Regions from separate parts of the Micromonospora sp. NPDC049274 genome, predicted to be linked through region 3. Evidence: predicted binding sites of a transcription regulator. Region 3 holds the regulator's gene; each other region holds the start of a gene.
The links. Region 3 encodes HrcA, which represses chaperone genes, less so after heat shock. Its sites were predicted from a motif close to GGTTNGCACNCTCNNNNNGAGNGTGCNAACC; they were not measured.
Positions count from the first base shown of each region.

Region 1: a site for HrcA is predicted at 5,658-5,688, ahead of groES (co-chaperone GroES). Genes of this name have one in related genera too.
Region 2: a site for HrcA is predicted at 3,228-3,258, ahead of groL (chaperonin GroEL). Genes of this name have one in related genera too.

Region 1 is NZ_JBFAQS010000002.1:486,898-494,358, forward strand. It holds gene AB0K10_RS05825 (WhiB family transcriptional regulator) at 229-612, shown strand; gene AB0K10_RS05830 (hypothetical protein) at 844-1,398, opposite strand; gene AB0K10_RS05835 (molybdopterin-dependent oxidoreductase) at 1,689-3,371, opposite strand; gene groL (chaperonin GroEL) at 3,496-5,139, opposite strand; gene groES (co-chaperone GroES) at 5,210-5,524, opposite strand; gene AB0K10_RS05850 (methyltransferase domain-containing protein) at 5,784-6,980, shown strand; gene ybaK (Cys-tRNA(Pro) deacylase) at 6,991-7,461, shown strand, end outside.
Region 2 is NZ_JBFAQS010000008.1:237,819-245,279, reverse strand. It holds gene paaN (phenylacetic acid degradation protein PaaN) at 1-614, shown strand, start outside; gene AB0K10_RS17805 (GNAT family N-acetyltransferase) at 780-1,310, opposite strand; gene AB0K10_RS17800 (cold-shock protein) at 1,658-1,861, shown strand; gene AB0K10_RS17795 (hypothetical protein) at 1,981-3,180, shown strand; gene groL (chaperonin GroEL) at 3,453-5,075, shown strand; gene AB0K10_RS17785 (hypothetical protein) at 5,134-5,379, opposite strand; gene AB0K10_RS17780 (GNAT family N-acetyltransferase) at 5,457-6,392, opposite strand; gene AB0K10_RS17775 (S8 family serine peptidase) at 6,442-7,461, opposite strand, start outside.
Region 3 is NZ_JBFAQS010000024.1:34,693-42,153, forward strand. It holds gene dnaJ (molecular chaperone DnaJ) at 1-444, opposite strand, end outside; gene hrcA (heat-inducible transcriptional repressor HrcA) at 518-1,540, opposite strand; gene AB0K10_RS30515 (DUF4870 domain-containing protein) at 1,765-2,403, shown strand; gene hemW (radical SAM family heme chaperone HemW) at 2,470-3,693, opposite strand; gene AB0K10_RS30525 (enoyl-CoA hydratase-related protein) at 3,713-4,522, shown strand; gene AB0K10_RS30530 (SDR family NAD(P)-dependent oxidoreductase) at 4,579-5,343, opposite strand; gene AB0K10_RS30535 (hypothetical protein) at 5,611-6,471, shown strand; gene AB0K10_RS30540 (phytanoyl-CoA dioxygenase family protein) at 6,693-7,461, shown strand, end outside.

The DNA.
Region 1 (7,461 bases), on a different contig from region 3:
AGACCATGACGGCGTCAGCTGGGGAGGGGGTTCCCGGCAATCATCTGAACTTTTCCGACAGATAGGACAAAAGCCGCATCCTGTCGGGCGTTTTGGATCACAGACGTGTGAGCGGGCGACAGCCCGGGTACCGGGAGGTCCAGGCCGGGAACGGTGCGCCTGCGCGGCCCGCCGCCCGGAAGCCGGCCACAAGGATTCTCGCGGTGCCGCGCGGGAGGAGGGGTGCTGATGTCGAACGTACGTAGACTGCCCGGACCCATCGTCGATCTCTGGGACTGGCAGCGGCTCGGTGCCTGTCGAGGCCGGGACAGCGCCCAGTTCTTCCACCCGGACGGGGAGCGGGGCTCCTCCCGGCTGCGGCGGGAGTCCGCCGCCAAGTCGGTCTGCCGCGCCTGCCCGGTCCGCGCCGAGTGCGCCGCGCACGCCCTGGCGGTCCGTGAGCCGTACGGCGTGTGGGGTGGCTTCAGCGAGTCCGAGCGGCTGCGCCTGCTCGCCGTCGGCTGGGAGGACCTGGCCGACCGCCGGCAGATCCGGGTCGACGTGGCCCGGCTGGAGGCGCGACTGGGCCGCCCGCACAAGTCGACAGTCCCGGCCCAGCGCAACGTCGCCTGACCGACCCACCTCCGCTGCACGCGAGAACCGTGTCCCATGAGGGGCACGGTTCTTCGCGCTGGCATCCCATCGCGCACAGGTGGGCGGGCTACGGCCGCCGAGGGGCAGGCGGTCGCGCCCAGCACACGGGCGAGGGGCGTGGATAACGAAGGATCCCGCGGCAGCCCGGACTTGATCCGGGCTGCCGCGGGAGATCCAACTGCAACCGACAGAGTGTCTTACAGATCGAGCTCAGTCCTCGTAAATCCAACCGCCCACTGCACATTTCTGCCAGCCCGAACTGGCAGAGCCGTTGAAGTAGAGGTCGACGCAGAAGGCGCCCTGGGCCACCGTGCCGGAGGTCTGGTAGTAACTGAGCGGGCCGAAGAAGCTCCAGCTTCCGCTCTTGATCATCCAGGAGCAACTCTCCGTAACCTTCGGAGTTTGCCATGTCCCGCTCGACAGCGTCTTGAGACTCGTCCAGTACGTAACCTTGCAACCGGTTGCGGTCGTGTTGGCATTCACGCCCATATACATTTCAACGACGGTGCGAACCTGGTTGCTCTGTGTGGCGGAGTTGTCGAGCAGCTCCGTGGTCAGCTCGATGTCGAAATCGTCCGCAGCGGTTTGTGTGCCGGCACCCCACCAACGGCCCTTGAGAGTCTCGGATGCCGCTTGGGCTGGGGCTCCAGCTGCAACGACCAGGCTGATTACAAGTGCCAGCGCAGTTCCTAAGCTCCGCAGACTGATAATCGCGGGCAGAACACTTCGAGCCCGACGCTGCGGTTCAGCAGAGACATTGACCATACGGCAACCCCTTTTCCACCCGACACCGATTGCACGGGAAATAGAAGGCGCCCCGCCGGTTGTTATGACAACTTATAGCGCGACTTCCCCGTTGCGACTTAGTTGAGCATGGGGACAAAGGGCGATCAAGGCCTTCAAAACTGCCAGAAGGTTAACACTACATTGCACATCATCGCTGTGTCGTCGATCCACACTCGGGGAGCGGACCCCCCTGCCATGTCGAGCAGGCAGCGACGCCGTGCACGACGTTCGGCAGACCGCGAGGTCCACCGGCAGCGGCTGGTGGCGGGTCAGCGGACGTTGACCGGGACCGTGTGCCAGCCGGTGGCGCCGTCCGGGGCGACGCTCTGCGTGCGCTCGGTCTGGGTCTCGCCTGTCGCGTCGGTCGCCCGGACCTGGAGCTGGTGCTCACCCGGCGTGGCGTCCCAGCGCCACGACCACTGCACCCAGGTGTCCACCGACACCGTCGGGGCCAGCTCCGCCTCCTGCCAGGGGCCGCCGTCGACGCGTACCTCGACCCGGCTGATGCCCCGATGCTGCGCCCAGGCCACACCTGCCACGGTCAGCGGACCGGCGGTCAACCGGTTGCGCCGTCGCGGTGTGTCGATGCGCGACTGGGTCTTGATCGGGCCCTGGGCGGACCAACCACGCGGCACCCAGTACGCGTCGAAATCGGCGAACCGGGTCAGCTCCAACTCGGTCACCCACTTGCAGGCTGACACGTAGCCGTAGAGGCCGGGCACCACCATCCGGACCGGGAACCCGTGCTCGACCGGCAGCGGCTCGCCGTTCATGCCGATCGCCAGCAGCGCGTCCCGTCCGTCACGCAGCGCGGCGGTGGGGGTGCCACAGGTCCACCCGTCGACCGACCGACCGACGACCTGGTCGGCGTCCTCCTCCGGCTGGACCTCGTCCAACAGCTCCCGCAGGGGCACGCCCAACCAGCGGGCGTTGCCGATCAGGTCCCCACCGACCTCGTTCGAGACGCAGGCCAGCGTGACGTACCGCTCGACCAGCGGCCGGGCCAGCAGATCGGCGTAGGTGTAGGTGCGCTCCGTGCCCACCCGACCGTGGATGCGCAGCCGCCAACTGTCCGGGTTCACCTGCGGCACCACCAGGGCGGTGTCGATCCGGTAGAACCCGAGGTTCGGGCTGACGTACGGCGCGAGCTGGGCCAGCGACAGGTCCGCGCCCGCCGGCACGGCCGGTGCGGGGGCGACCGGCGCGGGCAGCCGGATCGCGTCCCGGGCGGCGGACACACCGCGCCGCCCGGCCAGCCAGCGCCCGCCGAGACCGGCCACGGCGGCCGTGCCGAGCAGCACGCCGGTACCGGTCAGGAACCGCCGGCGCGACTCCGGATCGACGGTCGCGACAGGCGCGGCGGGAGTCACCGGCACCGGCGGAGCGGCCGGTGTCACAGGCACACCCTCCGTCGGCCCGGCAGGCGACACCGGGTGCCCGGCAGGCCCGGCCGGCGACACCGGCCGGGAGCTTGCCGAGCCCTGGGCGGTGGGTGGGGTCCAGGGCCAGGGGGGGGCCAGCTCGAACGGGCCGTCGATGAACAACCAGAGCACCAGGGCGCCGAGCCCGCCGCCGACAAGCGACGGCAGCGCGTCGAAGACGTCCGCGCCGGAGCGGGTCAGCGCGGCGGCCACACCAACGGCACCGAGCGCCGCGATGCCGGCCAGGCCGAGGGCCAACCGGCGGATCGCCAGCACTCCGAGCAGCGCGGCGAACCCGCCCAGCAGCAGGGCCGTCCCGGTCAGCAGGGCGATCTTGTCGGCGGTGCCGAAGACGTCGATGGCGAACTGCTTGAGCGGCTCGGGGACGGCATCGACGACCACCCCGCCGACCGCGACCAGCGGCGCCGACCGAGGGCCGGTCAGCACCGCGACGGGCTCCGCGGTTCCGATCGCGACGGCGGCGGCGGTGACTCCGGCCAGCGCGGCGTACCGCCGCGACGTGGTGCTCATCGGCCCAGTGTGCGCGATCGTCTCGCCGGGTCGCCAACCATGTCAGCGCTTGGTAATGATCGCGGAGACGAACCGGGGCACACCGCCGTATGACGGTGTGCCCCGAAACGGGTGTCGCTGCCGGTCAGAAGCCCGGGCCGTGCTGGTGGCCGTGGCCGTGGCCGCCGTGTCCACCGGCGGCGGCCGGCTCGGCCTGCTCCGGCTTCTCCACCACGAGGCTCTCCGTGGTGAGCAGCAGGCCGGCGATCGAGGCGGCGTTGGTGACCGCGTTGCGCGTCACCTTCACCGGGTCGATGATGCCGGACTTGACCAGGTCGCCGTACTCGCCGGTGGCAGCGTCGAGGCCGTGGCCCCACTGCATCTCGGCGACCTTCTGGGTCACGACGTAGCCGTCGTGGCCGGCGTTCTGGGCGATCCAGCGCAGCGGCTCGACGAGCGCCTTGCGCACGATCGAGACGCCGACCTTCTCCTCACCGGTGAAGCCCAGGTCGTCGTCGAGCACGGGGAGGATCTGCACCAGGGCGGCGCCGCCGCCGGGCACGGTGCCCTCCTCGACCGCGGCCTTGGTCGCCGCGATGGCGTCCTCGATGCGGTGCTTGCGCTCCTTCATCTCGACCTCGGTCGCCGCGCCCACCTTGATCACGGCGATGCCGCCGGAGAGCTTCGCCAGCCGCTCGGCCAGCTTCTCCCGGTCCCAGTCGGAGTCGGAGGCCTCGATCTCCTTGCGGATCTGGGCCACCCGGTCGGCGACGTCGGCCTTCTGGCCGCCGCCGTCGACGATCGTGGTGTTCTCCTTGTCGACCACGACGCGCCGGGCGGTGCCGAGCACCTCGAGGCCGACCTGGTCGAGCTTGTAGCCCAGCTCCGGGGCGACCAGCTCGGCGCCGGTGGAGATCGCGATGTCCTGGAGCATGGCCTTGCGCCGGTCGCCGAAGCCCGGGGCCTTGACCGCGCAGACCTTGAGGGTCTTGCGCAGCGAGTTGACCACCAGGGTGGAGAGCGCCTGACCGTCCACGTCCTCGGCGATGATCAGCAGGGGCTTGCTGTTCTGCAGGACCTTCTCCAGCAGCGGCAGCAGCTCCTCGATCGCCGAGATCTTCTGGGTGGTGACCAGGATGTACGCGTCCTCCAGGACGGACTCCTGACCCTCCAGGTCGGTGACGAAGTTCGGCGAGATGAAGCCCTTGTCGAACTGGAGACCCTCGGTCACGTCCAGCTCGGTGGTGAGCATCGAGCCCTCCTCGACGGTGATGACACCGTCGCGGCCGACCCGCTCCATCGCCTCGGCGATCAGTTCGCCGATGGTGGCGTCCTGCGCGGAGATCGTCGCCACGTTCGCGATCGACTTCTTGTCGGCGACCTCGACGGCCCGGTCGAGCAGCGCCTCGGAGATCTTGGCGGCCGCCGCGTCGATGCCCCGCTTGAGGCCGGCCGGGTTGGTCCCGGCGGTCACGTTGCGCAGGCCCTCACGGACCATCGCCTGCGCCAGCACGGTCGCGGTGGTGGTCCCGTCGCCGGCGACGTCGTTGGTCTTGGTCGCCACCTCCTTGACCAGCTGCGCGCCGAGGTTCTCGTAGGGGTTGGTGAGCTCGATCTCCTTGGCGATGGTCACACCATCGTTGGTGATCGTCGGCGCACCGAATTTCTTGTCCAGGACGACGTTGCGCCCGCGCGGGCCGAGGGTGACCTTGACCGCGTCTGCGAGGGCGTTGACACCGTGCTCAAGCAGGTGCCGGGCGTCGTCCGAGAAGCTCAGGATCTTCGCCATGAATGTCCCTTCGAAGCGCCGCTGCCCCGGCCCGGCGAGCCGGACCGGGGCAGCGACACTGATCGGTTGCTTACTTCTCGATGACCGCGAGGACGTCGCGGGCGGAGAGCACCAGGTACTCCTCGCCGGCGTACTTGACCTCGGTGCCGCCGTACTTCGAGTAGAGGACGGTGTCGCCGACCTGCACGTCAACCGGAACCCGGTTGCCGTTGTCGTCGACGCGCCCCGGGCCCACAGCGAGGACGGTGCCCTCCTGCGGCTTCTCCTTGGCGGTGTCGGGGATCACGATGCCCGACGCCGTGGTGGTCTCAGCCTCGTTCGCCTGGACCACGATGCGGTCCTCGAGCGGCTTGATCGCAACCTTGGTCGCGGTAGTCACGGGCATACCCTCCTGGGGTACTGGTTTCGTTGCCGGTCAGCGGGGCTGACCAGCGTCAATCTGCCTCATGCCACCGGGCGGAGCCGTCGTCGCGGGTGCCGGTCCGCCTGGCGTGCGCACCCGGGTCGCGAGACCCGGAAGCTGGCACCCTCAGGGTGAGAGTGCTAATCGCAGGTTATTCCGTGGCTAGCACTCCGTCAAGGAGAGTGCCAGCGCGTCGCGCCCCGCCACCCGGTATTTCCGGCTCGGCCGGGACAATGGCCGGGTGGACCTCGATCAGCTGGCGGCGCTGCGTACCCCCGAGGGGTCGGCCGCGCTCTCGGCGGCGGCCGCGCTGGCCGGCGGTGATCCACTGGCGGCGGCGTCGGCGCTACGCGCGGCCGGGGTGCCGCCCACGCTGGCCGCGGCGGCGCTCACCCAGGCCGAGCTGCGTCACCGGGCGGTAGGCAAGTTCGGCCCGGCCGCCGCCGGGATGTTCCTCACCCGCGCCGGGCTGGAGCAGGCCACCCGTCGGGTCGTCGCCGAGCGCCGTGCGGAGCGCCTGCGCGCGGCCGGCGTCCGCACGCTTGCCGACCTCGGTTGCGGCCTCGGCGCCGACGCGCTCGCCGCCGCCCGCGCCGGCATCCGGGTGTACGGGGTGGAGGCCGACCCGGTGACCGCCGCGATGGCCGTCGCCAACGCCGCCGCCGCGGGGCTTGCCGAGCTGTTCACTGTCGAGTGCGGCGACGCCACCGCGTTCGACGTCTCCCGGGTCGACGGGGTCTTCTGCGACCCGGCCCGCCGTGCGAGCGGCACCGGTCGGCGGATCTTCGACCCGCGTGCCTACTCGCCGCCGTGGGACTTCGTGACCGAGCTGGCCGAACGGGTGCCGCACACGGTGGTGAAGGTCGCGCCGGGCCTGGACCACGCGCTCATCCCGGCCGGCGCGGAGGCCGAGTGGGTAGGTGTGGACGGCGACCTGGTCGAGGCCGCGCTCTGGTGCGGCGACCTGGCCCAGGTGCCCCGCCGCGCCACCCTCTACCGGCGGGTGGGCGCCGAGACGCGCCGTTTCCAGCTCACCGGCTCGGGTGCCGCCGAGGCGTCGGTCGGGCCGCCGCGCCGCTACCTGTACGACCCGGACCCGGCGGTGGTACGCGCACATCTCGTCGCCGAACTGGCCACCGAACTGGACGCCACCCTCGGCGATCCGAGCATCGCCTACCTCTACGCCGACCGACCGGCCCGCACCCCGTACGCGCGCTGCCTGGAGATCACCGACGTGTTGCCGTTCTCGCTCAAGCGCCTCCGTGCGCTGCTGCGGGACCGTCGGGTGGGCCGGGTGGAGATCCTCAAGCGGGGTTCCGCGCTCACACCGGAGCAGTTGCGGCGGGATCTGCGGCTGGCCGGCGACCAGGCGGCGAGCCTGGTGCTCACCCGGATCGCCGGGGCACCGACGGTGCTGGTCGGCCGACCGGTCGACTAACGTCGTCGCCGTGGCGGGATCTGGCACTCCGGCAACGGCACTGTTGATCAAGCGTGGGATCGCGCATCGCACCCATCCGTACCGGGTCTCCCCGGACGCGCCGAACTACGGCGCGCTTGTCGCCGAGACGCTCGGCGTGGCACCCGAGCGGGTCTTCAAGTCACTGGTGACCGAGGTCGACGGCGCGCTGACCGTGGCGGTCGTCCCGGTCACCGGCGAGCTGGACCTCAAGGCGCTCGCGGCGGCGGTCGGCGGCAAGCGGGCGGCGATGGCCGACCGGGCGGTCGCCGAGCGGGCCACCGGCTACGTGCGCGGCGGGATCAGCCCGCTCGGGCAGCGCCGACGCCTGCCCACCGTGCTGGACGAGTCCGCACTGGACCTGCCGACGATCTATGTCTCCGCCGGTCGGCGCGGCCTGCAACTGGAGCTGGCGGCGGCGGATCTGGTGGCGCTCACCGAGGCCAGCACGGCGCCGTTGCAG
Region 2 (7,461 bases), on a different contig from region 3:
CCGCCGGTGGCATCGAGACCGACCAGGGCCAAAAGAGCTTCGACGAGGTGGCCGGTGGGATCGCCGCGGCGGTCGGCAAGCTCACCGCCGACCCGGCCCGGGGCGTCGAGCTGACCGGCGCCATCGTCAACGACGGGGTGCTGGAGCGGCTGGCCGAGGTCACCAAGGTGGGTGAGCCGGTGCTGGAGTCCCGGTCCGTGGCGCACCCGTCGTACGCCGACGCTGTGGTGCGTACTCCGACGATCGTGAAGCTGACCGCGGGCGACGCGGAGACGTACGGCCGGGAGTGGTTCGGGCCGATCTCGTTCGCCATCGCCACCGACTCCACCGCGCACAGCCTGGAGCTGCTGCGCCGGACGGTGGGGGAGAAGGGCGCGCTCACGGCGGCGGTCTACTCCACCGACGAGGCGGTCCTGGACGCCACCGAGGCGGTGGCGGTCGAGGTCGGGGTGCACCTGTCCTGCAACCTCACCGGCGGTGTTTTCGTCAACCAGTCGGCGGCGTTCTCCGACTTCCACGGCAGCGGGGCGAACGCGGCGGCGAACTCGGCGTTGACGGACGGGGCTTACGTGGCTAACCGGTTCCGGATCGTGCAGTCTCGGCGTCACGTGTAGTGGTTGCGGTGGGGGTTTCCGGGGCAGCCCGACCCGCTTCGGGCGGTCAGGCTTGATCCCTGCGCGGGTCGGGCTGCCCCGGAAACCCCCCGTGAGCAGCGTTGTCGCTGACGCATCCAGCTTTTTGGGGCATCTCAGTGGTTCTGCCTTGGGAGGGTTCTCTGTTTAGGCGGTTCGGCGCATTTGTAGTTCGTTCAGCTTGGGGATCGTGGGGTGGGGGACTCGTACGCCGGTGTCGGTGAAGCCCAGCCGCTGGTAGGCCCGGTAGGCGCGGTCGTTGCCGACCACGACCTCCAGCAGCAGCTCCGGCCGGCCGCAGGCTCGCGACCAGGCGGCCACCCCGTCGATCAGCTCGCCGAGCAGCCCGCTGCCCCGCCAGGCCGGCGTGACGTACACGGCGTAGATGACAGTCACCCCCGGCTCGTTCGGAGCGACAGTGCCGCCGGCGTGGCCGACCAGCCGACCGCCCGGATCCGCGACGAACTGCGCGTTGTTCGGGCCGGCCGAGGTGTAGGCGACCCGGGCGGCGTACTCGCGGTGCGGCCGGGCCGCCGCGTCCGCCAGGGTCTCCAGGAAGGCCAACGGCGCGTCGGCGAGCATCTCCAGACGTAGCGCCCGCATCCGGGCGGCGTCCTCGGGTCGAACCCGGTGGATCTCGGCCTGCCGAGCCGCGGCTGAGCCGATATCGGTGGTCATGTCTGCATGCCTACCACAGGGCGGGAGCGGCTTCGGGAGTGCCAGGGGCCGCCGTCGATCGGCCGGATGGGCCGGTGGACCGGGCTGCCGCCGGCCGCTCGGTCGACGAGCCGGTGCCCCTCCGGACCGGTCGTCCGCGACTGGTTCCGACGCCGCCCCGCACCTGGTCGGCCACCCAGGAATATGCCCGATTTGGGGTCGTGCGCGGCCGTCACTCCTCGTGTAGCGTGCGATTTCGGTCACCGCTTTCAGCGGCCGTCGTCGATCGCTGGGGCGGTGGTCGAGGGCGTCCGGCCGTGCCGAGCGCCCGGGCAGGCAACGCCCCGCAAGAGTGAGGGAAGTGCACCGTGGCACAGGGCACCGTGAAGTGGTTCAACGCCGAGAAGGGCTACGGCTTCATCGCCGTCGACGGCGGTCAGGACGTATTCGTCCACTTCTCCGCGATCGAGATGGACGGCTACAAGGCGCTGGACGACGGCCAGCGGGTGGAGTTCGAGATCGCCCAGGGCCAGAAGGGCCCGCAGGCGGAACACGTACGCGTCATCGCCTGAGCGATCTCCTCAATCTCCTCGCTCGCGGATCGCCCCGATCGGCTGGCGGGTCGGTGCTGCGGTGTGGACACCCACCCGGGAAGATCGTGAACCGTTCCAGCCGATGCTGAGGAGGGTTCATGACCGACCAGTCGCCCCCGCCCACCACGCCCTCCGGGCCGGGTGAACCGAGCCCGTCCGACCCCACCTCACCCGCCTCCGGCGCCCCGGCGGGTCCGCCGGATCCCACTGTGCAGGGCGGCTGGCAGCCGCCGGCCGGTCCGCCTCCCGGCTGGGACCCCGTGCCGGGTGCCTGGGCGCCACCCGCTGGTCCGCCTCCCGGCTGGGATCCCGCCCAGGGTGGCGGGAGCCCGCCGCCGCAGGGTTGGGCCTATCCGCCCGCCGGCGGCTATCCGCCCGGGGTGGGCCCCTACGGTGGGCAGCCGTGGTATCCGGGGGCGCCGGTCGGCTGGTACCCGGCGGGTCACGGGCTCGACCCGCACGACGCCCTGGTCACTCCGCCCGGCGCCGGCATCGGGGCATGGTTCGAGCGGTGTGGGGGCGCGCTGCGCCGGGGCTGGCGGCAGTTGGTGCCGATCATGCTGCTCACGCAGGTGTTGCCGGCGGCGGTGCTCTCGGTCATCTCGCTCGGTCTGGACCCGTCGCCCGGCTGGGAGGCGCGGGCCGAGATGGATCCGGCCGCCGGACTGCCGGACAACTTCCTCGCCACCCTGGCAACCCTCGTCGCCGTGCTGGCCGGCGGCAGCCTGCTGATCGGTCTGGTGCAGGCGCTGGGGTGGGCCGCGGGCAGTTGGGTGATCACCCAGCAGGCGACCGGTCGGCCCGGCGACCTCGGCTCGGCACTGCGGTACGGCCTGCGCCGGGCGCTCGGCCTGTGGGGTTGGACGCTGCTGGTCAGCCTGCTCGTCGGCATCGGTATCTGCTTCTGCGTCCTGCCGGGCATCTATCTGGCGTTCGCGTTGAGCATGGCAGGCCCGATCTACCTCTTCGAACGGCAGAACCCGATCGGCCGGTCGTTCGAAATGTTCCACGCCCGGCTCGGGCTGATGCTCGGTCGGGTGGCACTGGTGGGCGCGGCCGTGATCGTCGGCACCGCGGTTCCCGGCTTCCTGGAGTCGGCGGGCACCACCGCGATCGGTACGGATCCGTTCGCCTCCCCGGGTTCGGCGGCCGGGGTGGTGGTGGTGATCGGTGTCACGGCGGTGCTGGCGCTGCCGGCCCACCTCGCCCAGTTGATCGGTCTGCTGGTCACGTACGCGGAGCAACGCGCCCATGAGGCGCCGGTGAACGGGGCCGCACTGGCGGCGGAACTCGGCTGAGCGGGCCCATCGTGCTTGCACTCGACAGGTGAGAGTGCTAAACAAGTCATTGGCACTCGCATACCGTGAGTGCCAATGGTCGGGACGGTGGGGCCAGGTTGCCCAGGCGTGGAGACGCCGGGGTGGCACATGGCCGGTCGTCGCGGGCTATCCGGCCCGGCCGAAGGACGTCGTCGTCGCCAGGTGGCGACGTCCCAAGGTGCGTACACCAGGCGGCCCATCCGGGGCACACATCTCGGGTGGCCCGTGAGTGTCCAGGAGGACAACGCCGTATGGCCAAGATGATCGCGTTCGACGAAGAGGCGCGCCGCGGCCTCGAGCGGGGCATGAACCAGCTCGCCGACGCCGTAAAGGTGACCCTCGGCCCCAAGGGCCGCAACGTCGTGCTCGAGAAGAAGTGGGGTGCCCCCACCATCACCAACGATGGTGTGAGCATCGCCAAGGAGATCGAGCTCGAGGACCCGTACGAGAAGATCGGCGCCGAGCTGGTCAAGGAGGTCGCCAAGAAGACCGACGACGTTGCCGGTGACGGCACGACGACGGCGACCGTCCTGGCCCAGGCCCTGGTTCGCGAGGGCCTGCGCAACGTGGCCGCCGGCGCCAACCCGATGGCCCTGAAGCGGGGCATCGAGGCCGCTGTCGCGAGCGTCTCGGAGGAGCTGTCCAAGCTCGCCAAGGACGTCGAGACCAAGGAGCAGATCGCCTCCACCGCCTCCATCTCCGCTGGCGACAGCACCGTCGGCGAGATCATCGCCGAGGCGATGGACAAGGTCGGCAAGGAAGGCGTCATCACCGTCGAGGAGAGCAACACCTTCGGGCTGGAGCTGGAGCTCACCGAGGGTATGCGCTTCGACAAGGGCTACATCTCGGCCTACTTCATGACCGACCCGGAGCGTATGGAGGCCGTCTTCGACGACCCCTACATCCTGATCGTCAACAGCAAGATCTCGTCGGTCAAGGACCTGCTCCCGATCCTCGAGAAGGTCATGCAGGGCGGCAAGCCGCTGCTGATCATCGCCGAGGACATCGAGGGCGAGGCCCTGGCCACCCTGGTCGTCAACAAGGTCCGGGGCACCTTCAAGTCGGTCGCCGTCAAGGCGCCGGGCTTCGGTGACCGCCGCAAGGCCATGCTGGGCGACATCGCCATCCTCACCGGTGGTCAGGTCATCAGCGAGGAGGTCGGCCTCAAGCTGGACGCCGTCAGCGTCGACATGCTGGGCCGTGCCCGCAAGGTCGTGGTGACCAAGGACGAGACCACCATCGTCGACGGTGCCGGTGACGCCGAGCAGATCCAGGGCCGGGTCAACCAGATCCGGGCCGAGATCGACAAGAGCGACTCCGACTACGACCGCGAGAAGCTGCAGGAGCGGCTGGCCAAGCTGGCCGGCGGCGTTGCGGTCATCAAGGTCGGTGCGGCCACCGAGGTCGAGCTCAAGGAGCGCAAGCACCGCATCGAGGACGCCGTTCGCAACGCGAAGGCGGCCGTCGAGGAGGGCATCGTCCCGGGTGGTGGCGTCGCGCTGGTGCAGGCCGGCAAGACCGCGTTCGACAAGCTGGACCTGGTCGGCGACGAGGCGACCGGTGCCAACATCGTCAAGGTCGCGCTGGACGCCCCGCTGCGGCAGATCGCCGTCAACGCCGGCCTCGAGGGCGGCGTCGTGGTGGAGAAGGTCCGTAACCTCGAAGCGGGTCACGGCCTGAACGCCGCCAACGGCGAGTACGTCGACCTGCTGGCCGCGGGCATCATCGACCCGGCCAAGGTGACGCGCTCGGCGCTGCAGAACGCCGCCTCGATCGCGGCGCTCTTCCTCACCACCGAGGCCGTTGTCGCGGACAAGCCGGAGAAGACCCCGGCTGCCCCGGCTGGCCCGGGTGGCGGGGACATGGACTTCTGAGTCCAGTTCCGACACACCGAACGGGGCGGGCCGCTGACGCGGTCCGCCCCGTTCGTCGTCAGGTGGGCAGCGGGCGTTGGTTGCGGCGTTTCTGCGCCCGGTCGTACGGCGGCAGCAGTTGGATCGGCGCGTCCACCATCTCCTGCGGATCCTCGGCCAGCGGCTCGCCGTCGGTGGTCATCTCGGCCAGTTGCTCTGCGTCGCCGTAGTCGAGCCGGTCGAACGGCAGCTGGCCGGGCAGCTCGCCGACCGGTTTCCAGGTGATCGGCGGGCCGTCCTCGGTCTGGTCGTCATCCGTGGTCATGGCTGCCTCCTCTACCGAAACGGTAAGGGGCGTCGATGGGTCATGCGGGCAAATGGCTTCATGTCCCATTTGCCCTCTCACGTCACCGGTAGGGTCCGCCGGTACAGGAAGAAGACCCGCTCGATCCGGGCGCCAGCGCTGCCGGAGTAGAACGGCACCGGCCCCACCCAGCCGATCTGCGCCCGGTCCACCCCCGCCGCCCGCTGGTCGCGCAGGCAGCGTCGCAGCAGCACCCCGCCGATGCCGGAACCCTCGGCGGAGGGCGCGGTGCCCATCGGCCCGAACCAGCTCGGCCGGGACGACCCGTAGGCCGCGAAGCCCAGCACCTCGCCGGCCCGCTCCGCCAGGTGGCAGCCGGCCCCCGCGCGGCCCACCGACCCGGCCAGCTCACCGTCCCAGGTGCCGCCGAAGGTGGACCGGGCGAACGCCTCCAGCGCCGGCAGGTCCGCGGGCTCCGCCGGGCGTACCGAGATGCCCTGCCCGGCCAGTCGCCGCTCCGCGGCCTCCGTGGACCGCAGCGCCGGCGACTCGTCGTACGACAGGTCAGCGGTCATGTTCCACGCGGTCCGGTCCTGGTGGTAGCCGAGCGCCAGGGCGGCGCACACCGCTGGCGTGTAGCGCACGTCGATGCCCGGCCAGGCGTAGTACGGCGGGTTTCCAGCCAGCAGCACCTCGGTGACGCCGCGCTGGCCGAGTGCCTGCTCGGCCCGCGCCAACAGCGTGCGGCCCACCCCGCGACGGCGCTGCTCGGGGAGCACCGCGACCAGGTCCACGTGCCCGATGCCCACCTCGGTCGGCGACACCGAGCAGAGCAGCACCCCGACCAGGTCGCTTCCCCGGTACGCGCCCAATCCGACCATCTGACGATCTGCGGCTGCCCGGGTCCACAACACGTCCACGATGGCGGCCGCCTCGGCGGCGTCCTCGGGCAGGTCGAGCGCCTGCGCGCAGAACCGTGCCACGGCGGGCGCGAGGTCGGAGCTGAGCTCGGTGACGGTGATCTCGGCGTCCATGGTCGCCGACCCTAGATCACCTGCTGGCGGTGGCCGGCTCCGCCCTCGTTCATCCCTGGGCGGCGCGGACTGCGGCGTACGCGTCGACCTGGCCGGCGCCTGTGACGTTCGCCGGGTCGCCGCAGGCGTCGGTGGGTTTGTCGGAGCGGTACGTCGGCTCGGCCGGCGTGGCGGTGTCCCGCAGGATCTGCCGGGTCCGGGTCAGGTCGCCGACCAGCGCCGGGTTCGCCGACCACATGAGCGCAACCACGCCCGCCACCTGCGGGGTCGCCATCGACGTGCCGTCGAGCGCCGCGTACCCGCCGCCGGGCATGGCCGACACGACGCCCACCCCGGGCGCGAGGACGTCCGGTTTGCCCGTGCCGCCCGGCACCGGCCCGCGTGAGGAGAAGTCGGCCACCCGCCGCTGCGCGTCCACCGCGCCCACGGTCAGCACGTTCGGGTACGGAGCGGGCGGGTCGTCGATCGACGCGCACCACGGGCCGGTGTTGCCGGCCGCGGCGACCACGAAGATCCCGGCGGCGTCCAGCGCCGTCGTGGCCGGGAGCAGCGCCCCCGGGTCGCAGCCCTCGATCGCCGGGCACCCCCACGAGTTGGTCAGCACCTGCGGGGCGCGCTCCGGCCGGCCGTCGGTGAACGGGTCACCGCCAGCCGGGAAGGGCGCCAGCATGAACTGGAGGCAGTCCAGGTAGTGCCCCGGGCTGCCCAGGTTGCGGTCCAGGTTGACGCAGCCCACCCACTGTGCGTCCGGCGCCACTCCGATGCCGTTCCGCCCGACCGCGCTGCCCACCGTGTGGGTGCCGTGCCCGCCCTGGTCGTTCGGTGCCCGCGTGCCGTCCCACGGGTCGTACCAGGAGTCGTCCCCGCCACGGAAGCCTGCCCGCAGCGCCGGATGGCCGCCGTCCACGCCGGAGTCGGAGCTGCCGACCACGATGCCCCTGCCGGTCACCCCCAGCTGGGACCAGACGCGGTCCGCCCCGAGCTGACGGATGTTCCACTCCGGGCCGCGGGGCGCGGGCGCGGTGCCCCGGGTCTGCCCCGCCGGGGCCGGCAGAGGCCGCAGTCGCTG
Region 3 (7,461 bases):
GCAGAGCACCGCGGTGTCGACGGTGATCGGTGCCTCGACCCCGAACGCGGTCTCGTGCAGGTCGAGTTCGAGTCGCAGGATCGCGTCGGCGCCCGGGCGGGTACGCGGACGCGGCCCACGGGCGCCGCCCGCCGCGCCGCCGAAGAACGCGTCCATGATGTCCTGGAAACCGACGAACGGGCCGGCCCCGCCCGGGCCACCCGGACCGCCCGCGCCGCCGCCACCCGGAGCGAGCGGGTCGCCACCCAGGTCGACGATCTGCCGCTTCCGGTCGTCCGAGAGAACCTCGTACGCGGCGTTGATGTCCTTGAACTTCTCCTGGGCCTCCGGATCCGGATTGACATCCGGGTGGAACTGGCGTGCCAGCTTGCGGTAGGCGCGCTTGATCTCGTCATCGGAGGCTTCCCGGCTGACACCGAGGATGCCGTAGTAGTCCCTGGCCACTGCGTTCCGTGTCCTCATGTTCGTCTCGCGTTACGCCGACCGGCGGCCGCAGCCGGCCGTCGGCCCTGACTGGTCAGTTCTGGGCCAGCAGCTCGCCCACGTAGCGTGCCACGGCGCGCACCGTGGCGATATTGCCGGGGTAGTCCATGCGGGTGGGCCCCAACACGCCGAGGCCGCCCACGATGGTGGCCCCCGGGCCGTACCCGGTGCTGACCACCGAGGCGGCGCGCAGGTTGTCGAACTCGTTCTCGTCGCCGATCAGCACCCGGGTCGTGCTGGGCTCGGTCTCGCCGATGAGCTTGAGCAGCACGACCTCCTCCTCCAGAGCCTCCAGGATGGGCCGCAGCGAGCCCTGGAAGTCGAGCAGGCCACCCCGGGTGAGGTTGGCGGTGCCGGCCAGGGCGATGCGCTCCTCGTGCCGTTCGACGAGCGTCTCCAGCAGGACCGTGGCGAGGGTGGTCATCGTCGGACGCAGCTTGGGCGGCACCTCCTCGACAAGCGCCTGCACCAGCGGCGGAGTGTCGGACAGTCGGGCGCCGGCGAGCTTCTCGTTGATCAGTCGGCGCAGGTCGGTGACGTCGTCGGCGGGCACCGGCCCGGGCAGCTCGACCAGCCGCTGCTCGACCCGCCCGGTGTCGGCGATCATGACGAGCATCAGCCGGGTGGTGGAGATCGGCACCAGCTCCAGGTGCCGCACCGAGGAGCGGGCCAGCGACGGGTACTGCACGACTGCCACCTGCCGGGTGAGCTGGGCGAGCAGGCGTACGGTGCGGTGCACCACGTCGTCGAGGTCGACCGCGCCGACGAGGAAGCGCTCGATGGCCCGGCGTTCGGCAGGGCTGAGCGGCTTGACCCGGGACAACCGGTCGACGAAGAGCCGATAGCCACGGTCGGTGGGCACCCGGCCGGCACTTGTGTGCGGCTGCCGGATGTAGCCCTCCTCCTCCAGCACGGCCATGTCGTTGCGGACCGTCGCCGGGGAGACACCGAGCTGGTGCCGCTCGACCAGCGCCTTGCTGCCGACCGGCTCCTGGGTGGAGACGTAGTCCTCGACGATGGCGCGGAGCACGGCGAGCTTGCGGTCGTCCAGACCCATCCTCCGCACCTCCTGTCGCACGTCGGCCGACGGCCCATCGGGGCCGACGGCCGCCCTGGCACTCGACTGTAGCGAGTGCCAGTCTACGTCGGCGCCCCCGCCGACGCGATGATCAACGACAGGCCGCAGCTGCGGCCCGCGCCACCTCATCCGGCCGATCGGCCCGCGTGGCCGGCCGGTGTCGCTCTGGTGCGACCTTGCCGCGGGCACCTACCGTGACAGTCATGACTGAACCACCTCGCCCTCCCGGCGCGGGAGACCCCGGCAGTTACCCGCCGGAGCCGACTCCCCCGGGCTCGTCCTCCGCGGCCGAGCCGCCCACCGCACCACTGTCCGGGGCACCCGGCCCGGGCGGCTATCCCCCGGCTGGTGGCTATCCGCCGCCCACCGGTGACCAACCGCCGTCGGGCGGCTACCCTCCGCCGGGTGGCTATCCCCCGCCGGGCGGTTACCCCCCGGGCGGCCCGGGTGGCGGCTATCCGACCGGCGGCGCCTTCGGCGGCCCCGGCGGCGGCTACGCCAACAACGAGGACAAGACCTGGGCGCTCGTCGCGCACTTCGGCGGCGCGGCCGGGATGATCATCAGTGGGGGCGTGCTCGGCTGGATCGCTCCGCTGGTGGCGCTGCTGGCCCGGGGCAACCAGTCCCCGACGGTTCGGTCGCACGCCGTCGCCGCGCTGAACTTCCAGCTCATCTGGTCGATCGTCGGCCTGGTCGGCTGGGTGCTCTCGTGCATCCTGATCGGCTTCATCGGCGTCGGGGCGGCCATCATCCTCGGTGCCGTGTTCGGCATCATCGCCGGCATCAAGGCCAACGAGGGCAGCCTCTACCGCTACCCGCTCTCGGCCAACCTCGTCAAGTGATCCGGGCCGGCCGCTCCCCCGGCCGGTCCGGCACACCGCCACCTCCGGCCGTAGCGGCGCGCGGGGTCAGGGCAGCAGGTCGCGGACGACCGCATCGGCGAGCAGCCGGCCGCGCAGGGTGAGCACCGCCCGACCGGCGGCGTAGTCCCCGGGCGTCAGCAGGCCGTCGGCGAGTGCCCGTTCGGCGCCGGCCCGGCCGGCCGCGTCGAGCACCGCCAGCGGCAGCCCGCTGGCGAGCCGCAGCCGGAGCATCACGTCCTCCATGTGCGCCTCGTCGACGCTGAGCACCTCGCGGGCCAGGCCGGGTGACGCGCCGGCGGCCAGCCGCTGGGCGTACGTCGTGGGGTGCTTCACGTTCCACCAGCGCACCCCGCCGACGTGGCTGTGCGCCCCCGGGCCGAGCCCCCACCAGTCCGCGCCGGTCCAGTAGAGCAGGTTGTGTCGGCACCGGGCCGCGTCGGTGCGCGCCCAGTTGGACACCTCGTACCAGGACAGGCCGGCCGCGTCGAGGGCGGCCTCCGCGGCCAGGTAGCGGTCCGCGGCGACGTCGTCACTGGGGTACGCCAGCTCGCCGCGCCGCATCCGGGCGGCGAGCCGCGTGCCGTCCTCGACGATCAGGGCGTACGCGCTGACGTGGTCCACCCCGGCGGCGACGACCTGCTCCAGCGTGGCGGCGAAGTCCTCGGCCCGCTCCCCCGGCGTGCCGTAGATCAGGTCCAGGTTGACGTGCTCGAACCCGGCGTCGCGTGCCTCCAGGGCTGCGGCGGTGGCCCGACCGGCGCTGTGTTTGCGGTCCAGGATCGCCAGCACCCCCGGGGAGGCGGACTGCATGCCCAGCGAGATCCGGGTGTAGCCGGCGGCCCGCAGCCGCGTCAACGATTCCGGGGTGACCGACTCCGGGTTGGCCTCGGTGGTCACCTCGGCGTCGGCGGCCAGCCCCCAGGTGCGGTCGATGCCGTCGAGGATGCGGGCCAGATCGTCGGCGGGGAGCAGGGTGGGGGTGCCGCCGCCGACGAAGACCGTGTCGACCCGGGGCGGCGGGTTGTCGCCGAGCACCTGGGCGGCGAGCGCCAGCTCGGCCAGCACGGTGTCGGCGTACGCCTCGCGGCTGGCGCCCCCACCCAGCTCGGCGGCCGTGTACGTGTTGAAGTCGCAGTAGCCGCAGCGGCTGGCGCAGAACGGCACGTGGACGTACACGCCGAAGCCGCGCGCGCCGACCGCCGAGGTGGCGGTGGCGGGCAGCGAACCGTCGACGGGGACGGTCTCACCATCTGGAAGGACGCCGGGCATGGCCACTAGTGTGCCCGGCATGACCTCTCCCGACGCCCTCGTGCGGGTCGCCACGGCCCGTGGGGTGACCACCCTCACCCTGGACAGCCCGCACAACCGCAACGCCCTCTCCACAGCCCTGATGACCCAGTTGCTGGCCGGGCTGGCCGACGCGGTGGCCGACGACGCGGTCCGGATGATCGTGCTGGGCCACACCGGCCCGGTCTTCTGCTCGGGCGCGGACCTGAAGGAGACCGCTGCGGCGTACGCCAGCGGAACGGTGCCGGCCGGGATGCTGGGCGACGTCCTCGCGGCGCTCTGGGAGTGCCCGAAGCCGGTGCTCGCGCGGGTCGCCGGCCCGGCGCGGGCCGGCGGGCTGGGCCTGATCGCGGCCGCCGACCTGGCGGTCTGCGCCGACGAGGCGACGTTCGCGTTCACCGAGGTACGGATCGGGGTGATCCCGGCGGTGATCTCGGCGACCGTGCTGCCCCGCCTGCACCCGCGTGCCGCCGCCGAGCTGTATCTGACCGGAGACACCTTCGACGGCCGACGGGCCGCCGAGATCGGCCTGGTCACCGCGAGCGTGCCGGCGGACGGGCTGGACGACGCGGTACGCCGCTACTGCGACTCGCTGGTGCGCGGCGCGCCCGGCGCGCTGGCCGGCGCGAAGGAGTTGCTGCGCCGGCCGGGCGCCGCCGAGTTGCGAGGTGACCTGGCCCGGCTGTCCGCCCTCTCCACCGGCTACTTCCTCTCCGACGAGGGGCGCGAGGGGGTCACCGCGTTCCGGGAGAAGCGATTGGCTCGATGGGTGGCCGCTCTGGACGCGGATCACGGTGATCATGCCGGGTAGGACCGGAGCCGCCGGGGCGCCGTCGCTGGTCGGCGGCGCCCCGGTGTCCGGTCGGGTCACCAGGCGGTCGCGCCGCCGTCGACGGGGTAGTTCGCCCCGGTGATGTACGACGCCCGGTCGGACGCGAGGAAGACCACCAGCTCGGCGACCTCCTCCGGGCGGGCGAAGCGCTTGAGGAGCGTCTTGGCCGTGATGGCGTCCCGGGCCGCCTGGTTGTCGCCGAGGTCCCGTTCACTGGCCGGAGTGAGGATCGGGCCGGGGCTGACGGCCACCGCGCGGATGCCGTGGGGGGCGCCTTCGAGCGCGAGCTGCCGCGTCAGACCGATGACGCCGGCGTTCGCCGCGGTGTGGCCCACCATCGGGGGCACCTGGCCCGCGATCATGCCGGCCATCGAGGCGGCGTTGATGATGACGCCGCCACCGCGCCGGACCAGGTGCGGCCAGGCGAACTTCGACACGAAGTAGGGAATGTCGAGTTCACCGGTGATGGTGTAGCGCCAGTCCTCGACCGAGAAGTCAGGCATCGGGCCGAAGCGCAGCGCGGCGGCGTTGTTGTAGACCACGTCGAGCCCGCCGTAGACGGTCGCGGCGTCCTCGACGAGCTTGCGGGCCTGTTCCGGGTCGGTCAGGTCGACAGGCGCGATGCTCGTCATCTCCCCGCCGGCCGCCCGGACGAGGTCGATCGTCTCGTTGTTGCCGTCGATCTGGATGTCGGCTCCGACGACCTTCGCGCCCTCGCGGGCGAAGGTGAGCGCCGCGACGCGGCCCAGACCGCCGCCGGTGCCGGTGATGAGTACGACCTTGCCGTCCAGCATGCCCATCGAACTTCTCCTTGCCTGGTCAGGGTCCGTTTCCGGCCCCGCAATTGACGTGTCAATCGCTCAAGTCCCCGACCGGTCGATCGCTTCCCGGCGCCAGGGGTCCGTGACCTGGTAGACAGGCCGGAGTCCGACCGACGCGGCAGGTGAGTTCGCCGCCGGAGCGGGAACGTCCCGATCGGTACGCGCCGGCAGCGCGGACCCCGAACCGCTCGGACGACCCGGACGACGCCAACGGGGACGTACGCTTGTCGAACTGTCGTTCAGGGGGTGTGGGTGCGAACTCGGGCAGCCGTGGCGGGTGGAGTGGTGCTCATCCTCGTCGCCGTGATCGCGATCTGGCTCGTCGTCCGGCAGGTCGGGAATGAACTGCGCCTGCCGCTGGCGGGTCGCACCTGCACGGTCCAGGCCGACGGCCGGGTCGCGCTGGACGTCGAGCAGATGGCCAACGCGGCGACCATCGCGGCGATCGGCGCCCAGCGCGGGATGCCGGAGCGGGCCGTGGTGATCGCGCTGGCCACCGCGTACCAGGAGTCGGGGCTGCGCAATCTCCCCGACGGGGACCGGGACTCGGTCGGCCTGTTCCAGCAGCGCCCGAGTCAGGGCTGGGGTACGCCCGCGCAGATCCGCGACCCCCGTTACGCGGCTAACCGGTTCTACAAGGCGCTCAAGAAGGTGCGCGGCTGGGAGAAGATGCGGGTCACCGACGCCGCCCAGCGGGTGCAGCGCTCGGCGTTCCCCGAGGCGTACCAGAAGTGGGCCGACGACTCCGAGGTGCTCACCAAGGCCCTGCTCGGCGACGTCACCGGCGCGGTGGCGTGCACGGTGGGGCGTACCCCTGTGATGCACGGCGCGGCGGCGGCCGCCCAGCTGACCCGCAACCTGGTACTGGACTGGGGCGTGTCGAGCGCCGACCCGGCCAGCCAGACCGGGCTGGCGGTGACGGCGGACGACAAGCGCGACGGCTGGCGGTACGCGCACTGGCTGGTCTCGCACGCCCAGGACCACGGGGTGAAGCGGGTCCGCTTCGGCGACCTGGAGTGGACCGCCCGCAGCGGCACCTGGGGCCGGGTCACCGGCGAGCGGGGCCCTGCGGGCCAGGTGGTGGCCGAGGTCTTCGCCGAGGGCTGAGCGACCCGGATCTCTCAACCGGCAGTCACCGCACAATCGGGCACCGCGCCGCATACCGCCTAATTCATCACAGGGATGTCACTGTCCGCAGCAGTACCGCTGCACAAGGTCTGACCCGGGTCCGCCCGCGCCGCACGCCCTCCCCGATGCCTGGACAGTCGCGTTACGATCGGCGGCCTGTGCCAGAAATGGTTTCACCTCATGGGGAGGGGTACGACGCGGTGTTCGATTACGGCGACCGGACCGGCTACGAACCGATCAGCGACACTGACCGCAAGGAGTTTCACGAGCAGGGTTTCCTCCTGCTGCGCAACGTCCTGACGGAGGACCACCGGGCGGCGCTGGAGGCGGCGGTCGACCGCGTCTACGCGGAGGAGCAGGCCAAGGGCAACACCAAGAAGGACGGCACGCTGCACCTGCTGGGCTTCCTGGAGCGCGACGAGCTCTTCGGCGAGCTGCTCACCCACCCGATCGCCTTCCCGTACATGTGGGGGCTGGCCGGCTGGAACATCTACACCCACCACAACCACCTGGACGTCACCCCGCCGGCTCTCGAGCCGGAGAAGCCGTACTGGGGCTGGCACCAGGACGGGTACCGCCAGAACTCCGACCCGGAGACGATGGACCCGAACCTGCCCCGGCCGATGTTCTCGCTCAAGGTCGCGTACGTGCTCTCCGACCTGTCGGAGACCGGCCGTGGCGCCACCAAGGTCATCCCGGGCAGCCACCTGAAGAACTCGCTGCCCCGGCCGGCGGACCTCACCGTGCAGAACCCCGACCCGGAGGGCACGGTGGAGATCACCGCGAACCCGGGCGACGCGTTCATCTTCGACCGTCGGCAGTGGCACTCCCGCTCGACGAACCTGTCGACAATCACCCGCAAGATGCTCTTCGTCGGCTACACCTACCGGTGGATCCGCCCGCTCGACGAGCTGCACCCGGACCTGGACGGCGAGTGGTACCGCAACCGCACGCCCGTGCAGCGCCAGC